DNA from 4 places in the Actinoplanes sp. NPDC048988 genome. Region 4 is predicted to be linked to each of the others. Evidence: riboswitches for the same ligand, from Rfam matches in the RefSeq annotation. Region 4 holds a riboswitch; each other region holds the start of a gene.
What was found. Region 4 has a riboswitch for cyclic di-AMP ahead of ACGFJ7_RS18570 (transglycosylase family protein). Riboswitches for the same ligand answer to the same signal wherever they lie in the genome.
Positions count from the first base shown of each region.

Region 1: it holds a riboswitch for cyclic di-AMP, as region 4 does, so the genes downstream of both, ACGFJ7_RS33125 (NlpC/P60 family protein) here and ACGFJ7_RS18570 (transglycosylase family protein) in region 4, are expected to answer to the same signal.
Region 2: it holds a riboswitch for cyclic di-AMP, as region 4 does, so the genes downstream of both, ACGFJ7_RS38590 (hypothetical protein) here and ACGFJ7_RS18570 (transglycosylase family protein) in region 4, are expected to answer to the same signal.
Region 3: it holds a riboswitch for cyclic di-AMP, as region 4 does, so the genes downstream of both, ACGFJ7_RS28530 (NlpC/P60 family protein) here and ACGFJ7_RS18570 (transglycosylase family protein) in region 4, are expected to answer to the same signal.

Region 1 is NZ_JBICTW010000013.1:257,420-259,611, forward strand. It holds gene ACGFJ7_RS33125 (NlpC/P60 family protein) at 1-955, opposite strand, end outside; cyclic di-AMP (ydaO/yuaA leader) riboswitch at 971-1,108, opposite strand; gene ACGFJ7_RS33130 (M56 family metallopeptidase) at 1,231-2,181, opposite strand; gene ACGFJ7_RS33135 (BlaI/MecI/CopY family transcriptional regulator) at 2,186-2,192, opposite strand, start outside.
Region 2 is NZ_JBICTW010000018.1:142,003-144,194, forward strand. It holds gene ACGFJ7_RS38590 (hypothetical protein) at 1-729, opposite strand, end outside; cyclic di-AMP (ydaO/yuaA leader) riboswitch at 733-866, opposite strand; cyclic di-AMP (ydaO/yuaA leader) riboswitch at 1,077-1,212, shown strand; gene ACGFJ7_RS38595 (hypothetical protein) at 1,216-2,192, shown strand, end outside.
Region 3 is NZ_JBICTW010000010.1:183,619-185,810, forward strand. It holds gene ACGFJ7_RS28525 (MsnO8 family LLM class oxidoreductase) at 1-70, shown strand, start outside; gene ACGFJ7_RS28530 (NlpC/P60 family protein) at 121-933, opposite strand; cyclic di-AMP (ydaO/yuaA leader) riboswitch at 941-1,087, opposite strand; gene ACGFJ7_RS28535 (LamG-like jellyroll fold domain-containing protein) at 1,496-2,192, shown strand, end outside.
Region 4 is NZ_JBICTW010000005.1:142,923-145,114, reverse strand. It holds gene ACGFJ7_RS18580 ((2Fe-2S)-binding protein) at 1-364, shown strand, start outside; gene ACGFJ7_RS18575 (hypothetical protein) at 411-785, shown strand; cyclic di-AMP (ydaO/yuaA leader) riboswitch at 971-1,126, shown strand; gene ACGFJ7_RS18570 (transglycosylase family protein) at 1,129-1,812, shown strand; gene ACGFJ7_RS18565 (hypothetical protein) at 1,794-2,192, opposite strand, start outside.

The DNA of each region.
Region 1 (2,192 bases), on a different contig from region 4:
TCTCCGCCATCCGCACGTGGTCACCCGTGTGCGGAGCGTGGACCATCTTGCCGCCGCCGATGTAGAGGCCGACGTGATGGAGGCTTCCGGGGAAGAAGAAGACCAGGTCACCCGGTTGCAACTCGTCCCGCGACACCGCCTTGCCCTCGTTCCACTGGTCTTTCGTGTAGTGGTCGAGGTGGACACCGACGCTGCCCCAGGCCTCCTGGGTCAGACCGGAGCAGTCGTACGTGTTCGGTCCTGCCGACCCGAAGACGTACGGCTTGCCGATCAGGTCGCACGCGCGCTGAGCCGCACGCCCGCCCTTGTCATTGGTGTACGTGACCGGACAGGCGCCCAACCGCAGGGGCCCGTCCGAGGCGTCCGCCGAGCCGTACGCCTGGATCCGCAGTTTCTGCAGCGCGGTGATCTTGGTTTCGATCGCCTTCTTGCGGGTGGACAGGTCCTTGTCGCGCGCGGCGACGGACTTGGTCACGATATCCAGGTCGGACTTGGTGGCGGTGAGCTTGTCGCGCAGCGCCGCCACGCCCTTGATCTGCTCCTGCTGATGACGAGCCAGCTGATCGAGATAGGTCAGCTTGTCGGTCAGCCCGGTCGGCGAGCCACTGATGATCATGGCATCGAGGGCGTTCGGCGCACCCTGCTTGTACGCGTCGACGGCCAGGCCTTGCACCTGGGCCATCGCCAGGTCGACCTGCACCTGGAGCGGGTTGAGCTGGGCGGCGAGCTTCTTCTGCTGAGCGCGGTTCTTGAGCAGCTGGTTGTGCACGTCGTTGTACTGCTCGATGACCGGCTCGAGGTCGTTCCACTGCTTGTCGATCTGGGCCTCGACCGTGGAGGGCGAGGGTGTGGCGTGCGCGACGGCTGGTCCGGTGACAACGACCCCGACCGTCGCGAGTGCGCAGACGAGTCCACGCAGAACTGCGGCGCGGCCGCGCGCCCCAATCCGTTTCACGTTGGGTGTGACGTCCTTTCTTCCCTCGAGCCGCCGACCGGGTTAGCTGACGGGTTCGGACGGGAAGACGCGTCCGGCCGCGAGGCATCGCGGCTTCACCCCAACCACTCGGGTCCCCGGTTCGCCCACACGACGATTAGGCGGTGGTCCGTCAGATCGGCCGGGTGGACGATGGGGGGCTGCCGAACCGGGGACCACCGTACTCCGGATCATGTGGAGAACTGAAGCCGCCGCGTACGGGAAACTGTTTGCTCCGAAAGGCATACACAGAGTAACTAGAGGGGCCAGTGGTCCAGCGCACGGTCAAGCCAGGGCACCACGAGAATCACGGTGGGTAATACCAGCAGACCAGCGGCGGCGAGCGCGGCGGCCACGTTCAGGCCGACGGACACGGTGTGCGGCTTGGCCAGCCGGGCCAGCCTCCGGCGCCTCGCGTCACCCGTCGGGTCGGCCCGCGCGTCCTCCGCCAGGGGGACGGCGTCGGTCAACCGCTCGAGGGCGGCCCGCAACGGCTCGGCGCCGGCCTTCCGCCGGGCCACGTCGTCCGAGATCATTTCCAGCAGCAGATGTACGGCGTCGAGGGGCGCCCGGCTGCGCAACGGCTGCGGCACGGCGCGGTAGAAGGCGGTGAACGACTCCATCACCACCTCGTGCCGGTGGCGCAGATGGGTCTGCTCGTGGGCGAGGACCGCGTCGACCTGTTCCCGGTCGAGCACCTGGAGCACGCCGTTGCTCAGCACGACCCGCGGCTCGCGGCCGGGCACGCAGTACGCCAGCGGCAGCGCCCCGTCGAGCACGCGCAGGTTGTCGGGGCCCAGCTCGCGATGCTGTTCGGCCCGGTCGAGCAGGTCGACGAGCTCGCGGTGGCGGGCCCGGCGCACCCGCGAGCGCCGGGTGACCCGGACCAGCGAGACGATGAGCCGCAGGATGATGACGCCGGCCACGACCAGGGCGCCGATCAGCGCGGTGGCGGCGACCGGCTTGCCGGAGCCGGCGGCCCGGGTCACCTCGTACGGCGCCGAGAGGACCACGCCGAGGGCGGACAGCACGGCGCTCAGGGTGATCGACTGCCAGAGCAGGACGGCCGCCACCGGGGCCCGGTCGGGCCAGCGCGCGCGGGCCAGCGCACCCGGGACGACCAGCGACAGGGTCAGGCCGAGCGCGCCGAGCAGAAGCGCCGTCACCCCGCCGACCGCCCCACCCACCGCCCGGACCGAGACCGGCAAGCCGTCATTTC
Region 2 (2,192 bases), on a different contig from region 4:
AGGACTCAGGCACCCGCTCGTGGTGGGATCAGGCTCGGAGCAGCTCTCGGAGGGCAGCGAGCCGTCGGAGTCGCGCGGCGCCGCGCCCGCCTTCTGCTTGCTGGAGGAGCTGACGGCCTTGTCGCCGGCCTGCGGCGCGTCCTGACCGGTCTTGTCGTTCCCGCCGGTGTTGGCGGCCTTCAGAGCGGCCTCGGCCTGCACCTTGCGCTTGGCCATGAGCGCGACCTGCTTCTGCTCGTTGCGCACCTCGGTGTCGATGGCGACCTTGGCGGCCTGCTGGGCGTCGCGGGTGTTCTTGAGCGCCGCCACCGCCGTGTTCTCCTTGACCGCGATCGTCTCGAGCGTCTCGGCCCGGTCGAGGAAGCCCTCGGACGAGCCACCCGACAGCAGCGCGCTCATCGGGCCGAGGCGCCCGGTGCGGTACGACTGCTGGATGAGCTCGTCCAGTGCCGCCTGCCGCGGGGCGAGCTGCTTGTCGAGCTCCTTGAGCTTGGCCGCCAGTTCGGTCTGGCGCTTGCGCGAGCGGTCCAGCGCCTCCTTGGCCTCGACGAACCCCTTGGAGGCGGCCTCGAGCTGCTGGATGAGGGTCTTGGGGGCGCCCTCGCCGTCGTCGCCCGTGTCGCCCGGCGCGGCCGACGCCGGGCCGGCCACCGCTAACGCGAGACCAAAGATCGCGACGAGCATCGCCATGGTGGCTGCCAGTCGTCGCCGGACAGTCTTCTGCCGCACACCTGTTCCTTCCGTCGGCCGCCGACCGAGTTAGCTGACGGGTTCGGGACGGAAGTTGATCCCTACCGCTGGCGCGGATTCACCCCGGAAAGATTGGTTCCCCGGCTCGTCCGGAAACGATTAGGCGGCGATCCCCGGGGGGTGGGGACCGGCACCGACCATACCGAAGACATCGAACGATCGACAGTTATCGCACGCGAAGCAATTGAATGGCGACGCACAGTAGCCACTATTACTGAATGTCACAGGTGGACTACGCGAATAACGTTTTGCCAGGCCTGAAGCCTCTCTTGTTCTCGGGTAAACTGACCGCCGGTCCGCCTAACCAGGCACCGCCCCCGAGGTGCCGGCGGCCACCGCCCAATCGCCGTGAGGCGAGCCGGGGAACCAGGTCAGTCATGGGGTGCATCCGCGTCAGCGGTAGGGATCGCTTCCGTCCCGAACCCGTCAGCTAACCCGGTCGGCGGTTAACCGGAAGGAACCTGCATGACCGTACGACCCCGCCGGTGGCTGATGCTTGCCCTGGCGCCGATCGTTTCTGTCGCTTTCCTGGCGTCACCCATATCTCCGGCCTACGCCGAGCCCGGCGACGGCACGTCAGCGGCGCCGGACGAGTCGGCCGGCAAACAGAACCTGACTCTCGACGAGCTGATCGAGTCCTCGAACCGCCGATTCGTCCAGGCCAAGGGCGCCGTGGCGAAGTCGACGGCCGCGCAGAAGACTCTCGCCGCCAAGATCAAGACGGCTGAGGCCCGCCGCAACGCGCTGATTCCCGAGGTCAACGCGATCGCCAACCAGCAGTACCGGTTCGGCCAGCTCAACGCGGCCAGCTTCCTGCTGAGCAGCAAGGGCTCGGACGACTTCCTGGCCCGGGCCATGTCGCTCGAGGAGATCAACACCGAGCACGACCGGAAGCTCGGCGAGTTGAACAAGGCGATCGACGAGGTCACGAAGTCCAAGGTGGCACTGGACGCCGAGGTCAAGAAGCAGCAGACCAACCTCGTCGCGATGAAGAAGCAGAAGGAGGCGGCCAGCCAGGCCCTCAACCTGGTCGGCGGCGAAGGCCTCACGCAGGGCCACGTCCTCGCCGAGTCGCCGAAGGCCAAACCCGCGCCGCGCAATTCCGAAGGCGGCTTCTCGCCCGAGTCGTGCACCGTGAAAGATCCGACGACCAGCGGATGCATCACCGCCCGTACATTGAATATGTACAAAGAGACGAAGAAGGCGGGCTTCAACAGGTTCGTGGGCTGTCACCGCGACGGTGGGCCGTTCGAGCACCCGAAGGGCCGGGCCTGCGACTGGTCGTTGCAGAACAGCGGCTTCTCGGTCGCGCACAACGCGGACATGAAGGAGTACGGGAACAACCTGATGGCGTTCCTGGTCCGCAACGCGGACCGGCTCGGCATCTATTACGTGATCTGGTACAAGCAGATCTGGTTCCCCTCGGAAGGCGAGTGGCGCGC
Region 3 (2,192 bases), on a different contig from region 4:
CAGCACCTTCGACCGGGCCGCCCTGGCCGCCTCGGACGCGGCGCTGGCGGCACTGTTTCCGAGCGCCTGAACCGCTCCCGCGGCCGGCATCCCCATTGACGCCGGCCGCGGGAGTGGCGGTCAGGCCAGGCGGCGGACCACGTAGTTGGCGTTGAAGATCTTGCGCTTGCTGATCCGGGCGCCGGTGTGGGGCGAGTCGTACATGTACCCGTTTCCGGCGTAGACGGCGGCGTGGTAGCCGTACGAGCCTCGGCGCGAGATGAGCAGGTCACCGGGCTGCTTGGCGCCCTTGCTGATCGCCCGGCCGTACCGCTGCTGGGAGTTGGCCTTGTGCGGCAGCTTGACGCCGACCGACTTGCGGTAGACGTACATCGTGTAGCCGGAGCAGTCGAACCGGTTGGGGCCGGCCGCGCCGTACAGGTAAAGCTTGCCGACGTGCCTCTTCGCCTCGGCCAGGATCTTCGCGCTCCGGCCCGAGGAGACGCGGACGACGGTCACCTTGAGTTTTCCGCCGGTGCGTGCGGCGAAGGCGCTGTTGCCGCTGTAGACGGTGCGGAAGTAGCCGGTGACCTTCGGCGCGGGGGTGAAGGCGACGGTGCCCTTACTGGTGAGCTTCTTCGCGAACCAGGTGACCCACTTGCCGTTGCGGTACGCCTGGAGCCGCACCGTGCCGGAGTTGACCGCGGCGCCGTTGGCGGGGTTCCGGTAGGAGACCGTGATCCTCGTCGACCGGCCCATGGCGATGGTGCGGGCGCTGATCGCGGTGCGGATCGAGACCTGTTTCTTCGCCGCGGCCACGGCCGCGAGCTGTGCGGTGGAGATCGGTGCCGCCGTGGCGCTGGAGGCGGCGACCAGTTGCCCGGCGCCCAGGCTCAGCGACAGGGCGATGGTGCCGGCGGCCATGCGGCGCCGGCTCGAACGTTGTTCGTGCACGGTAGGGAGATCCTTCCGGCACGCCTGCGAGGTTAGCTGTCGGGTTCGGGCGGGAAGGTTGCCCGGCCGCGCGGAGCGGCTTCACCCCAAGGCCCACTGCGTACGTGAGCCGATGGTGGTTCCCCCGTCCCTGCCCCGGATGCCTTCATGGTGTTCTGAACGCTCATGGTCGCGGCGATCGGCCCGGGCAGGGCTCGGCGTGAGCCGGATCGACGCGAGTCGGCCAATGGGTGCGGCCGGCCTCACCTTGCTACACCCCGATCTGCCGTTCCCGTGACGAAGGCGGAATGACCCTCAGTAGTTGGCATGCTGAGCGCCGCCCCCTTTCGCCGGTTCCATCGGAGTTTCGGAAACGGATTGTAGCTGTCTGACTACGGTGCGCTTATCCGACTCGGTGAAATAGCGCACATGATTTTTTGGCCGACGGCGCTGGTCGTTCGGCCTGTTCGAGATCGTTCCGAACAGTACGGGCCCGGCCCGAACACTAGCCGGGCAGTCGATCAAGCGGCTCCACTGTGCACGGCGCGCAGAACGCGGCCATGACGATCGGGGACGGAGTGCCATGGCCGCCGGACGACGAATTCTGGGCTTGTTCGCGTCGATGTCGCTGACCATCAGTGGGGCGGTCCCGCTCCACCTGGCCGGCGAGCTGGAACGCGGGCCGTCCGTCGTCTCGATGCTGGGATCGCTGAAGGCGTACTTCCAATCCCCGCCGACGGTGGCCGCCAAACCCGTCCCGCGGCAGCTCGACGGGGGGCCGCTGCGGGCCGGGCCGGCCTCCGCCGCCGACACCCGGGCCGACGGGGGAGCGGGGCGTAAACCCGGCAAGGGCGTCGGCGCTCTGCCGCCCGCCAGCCGGCCGCAACGGCAGGTCGAGAAGTCCACCAGCCCGAAGATCGTCGCCCGCGGGGCCGCCGCCGCGCTCGCCGCCGCCGGCAACGTCGCGCCGCAGATCGACGCCCAGTACCCCGGCACCGGTGCCACCGTGCCCACCCTGACGCCGGAGCTGATGGTCACCGGCAACGATCCCGACGGTGGCCCGAACGCCACCACGTACGCGTTCACCGTCACGAACGCGGCCGGCACGGCCGTGGCCCAGTCCGGCACCCGGTCGTCACGCAGTTGGACCGTGCCGGCCGGGGCGCTCAAGTGGGGCCAGACCTACACCTGGACGGCCACCGCGAGCGACGGCGCGGCCGTGAGCACGTCCCAGGAGACCAACGCGCTGCTGCCCCGGTTCCCGCAGTCCCTGATCACCA
Region 4 (2,192 bases):
GGCCGGTGGCGGAGAGCCGCGGGTCCGGGTCGCCGGTGACGAGGGCGCGCTGCTGGCGACGCTGCGCCGGACGCTGCTCGACGAGCATGTGACGCCGCTGCTCGACACCGTTGCCGACGCGACCCGGGTCAGCCGGCGCCTGCTGCTGGGGTCACTCTCGGCGGGGGTCGCGCACGCGGCTCAGCGGGCCGCCGCGGTGGCCGGGGTGCCGCCGGGGGAGACGACGGGCCGGGTGCTGCGGACGCTGGGGGTGGCGGGGCTGGTCGAGTGGAACGCCGAGCGGGTCCGTCGCCGCACGTGCTGCCTGGCATTCACGATTCCGCATCAGCGGCTCTGCGCGGACTGTTCGATCCAGCGGCGCTGAACCGAACATGGGAGCGCTCCCGTATGGGTACCAGGGAGGCATGCTCATGGCGTTGTTGTTGGATCTCGCGAACATCCTCGGTGGATTGCTGCTGGCCGCGGCCCTGCTGCGGCAGATTCCCCGGGTGGGCGGTGGGGTGGGCGGGTTCGCCGACAAGGTGGCGTGCTGGGGCTGGGTGGTCGGCGTCGTCGCCCTGGTGGCCGGCGGCTACTACCTGCTTGTGCACCTGTTCGACGGGCCGCACGTCTTCCACTTCGAGGTGGTCGGTATCGCCGTCGGCGTCGCGCTGCTCTGGGACCGCCTGACCGGTCGCAAACCGGTCGAACCGGGCGCCGCGCCGTTCGGCCGGGGACTGCTGCTGACGATCTTCGGTCTCGTCGCCATTGTCGTCGGGCTGCAGGGCCTGGTAACGCCGGACTGATCGTGCCTGGTCGCGGCCTTGATCGTGGTGGCCCACATAACGGGACGAAATCGGGCACATTCCCGGCCTGGGCGTACTGAGAACAACGTCACGATCGCCCTTCGGGCCTTTGCCGACCGTCGCCGGGCGTGGTTACGGTCGGCCGGTCCCACGATCGTGGGCACCGCGGGCGGAACGCCGAGTCCTGCCGCCGCCCGACGGAATTCAACTCAGGCATGGAGCGGGGGACCCACACGTTCCTCGGCACGCCCAGCGCGTGCCTCGGGGTGAAGCCGCCACGTGCGGCCGGGCACCTCAGCCCGAACCCGACAGCTCACCTCGTAGGCGTGGAGGTTGTTCTTCCATGGCACAGACCCGTAAGCACACCATCGCCCTCGGCCTGACCACCGCCGGCGTGGCCGGAGCGTTCGCCCTGTTCGGTGCGGCCCAGCCGGCTCAGGCCGCGGGCAGCGTCAACTGGGACGCCGTCGCCCAGTGCGAGTCCGGCGGCAACTGGAGCATCAACACCGGCAACGGCTACCACGGTGGCCTGCAGTTCACCAAGAGCACCTGGAAGGCCTACGGCGGCGGCAAGTACGCCAGCACCGCCGACAAGGCGAGCCGCAGCGAGCAGATCCGGATCGCCGAGAAGGTCCTCGACGGTCAGGGCATCGGCGCCTGGCCTGTCTGCGGCAAGAAGGCCGGCTCGTCCAAGAGCTACAAGGGCCACAACACCAGCGGCGCTTCGGAGACGAAGAAGTCGTCGGTGAAGAAGAAGTCGACGAGCACGCACAGCAGCCACAGCACCCACAGCACGCACAAGAAGTCGACCTCGACGACCCACAAGTCGAGCGCGAAGACGACGTCGACCCACAAGTCGACGACCCGGACCAGCGGTGACTTCTACGTGGTCCGCGCCGGCGACACCCTGGCCAAGATCGCCAACCGCTACCAGATCGAGGGTGGCTGGGAGCGGCTCGCCGAGCTCAACAAGAGCATCATCGACGACCCGAACCTGATCTTCCCGGGTCAGCGCATCGCGATCTGAGCGATCTCCCCGAAAGTGACCCGGCGGCTCGCCCGGACCTCGGTGTTCCCCCGCACCGGGGCCGGGGCCGCCGCCAGCACCGCGGCCGCCTGCGATTCCTCGCGCAGGCTGCTCGCGGCGCGCCGGGCCAGCGAGGTGTCGTGCCAGGCCGTGGCCTCGGCCTCGACGGCCAGGTCGTAGCACTGGCGCAGCCACGCGGCCGAGGCCCGCGCGATCACCAGTTCCTGGTCGACCGGGTGCAGCCGCGCGTCCCAGCCGTTGCGCCCGGCGATCGCGTCACCCAGCGCCGAAGCCGGGAGCTCGCCGCGGCCGACCGCCGCCGAGACGGCCTGGTGCAGGAAGCGCTCCCGCGCCGCGTACTCCTCGCAGGTCCGCACCGA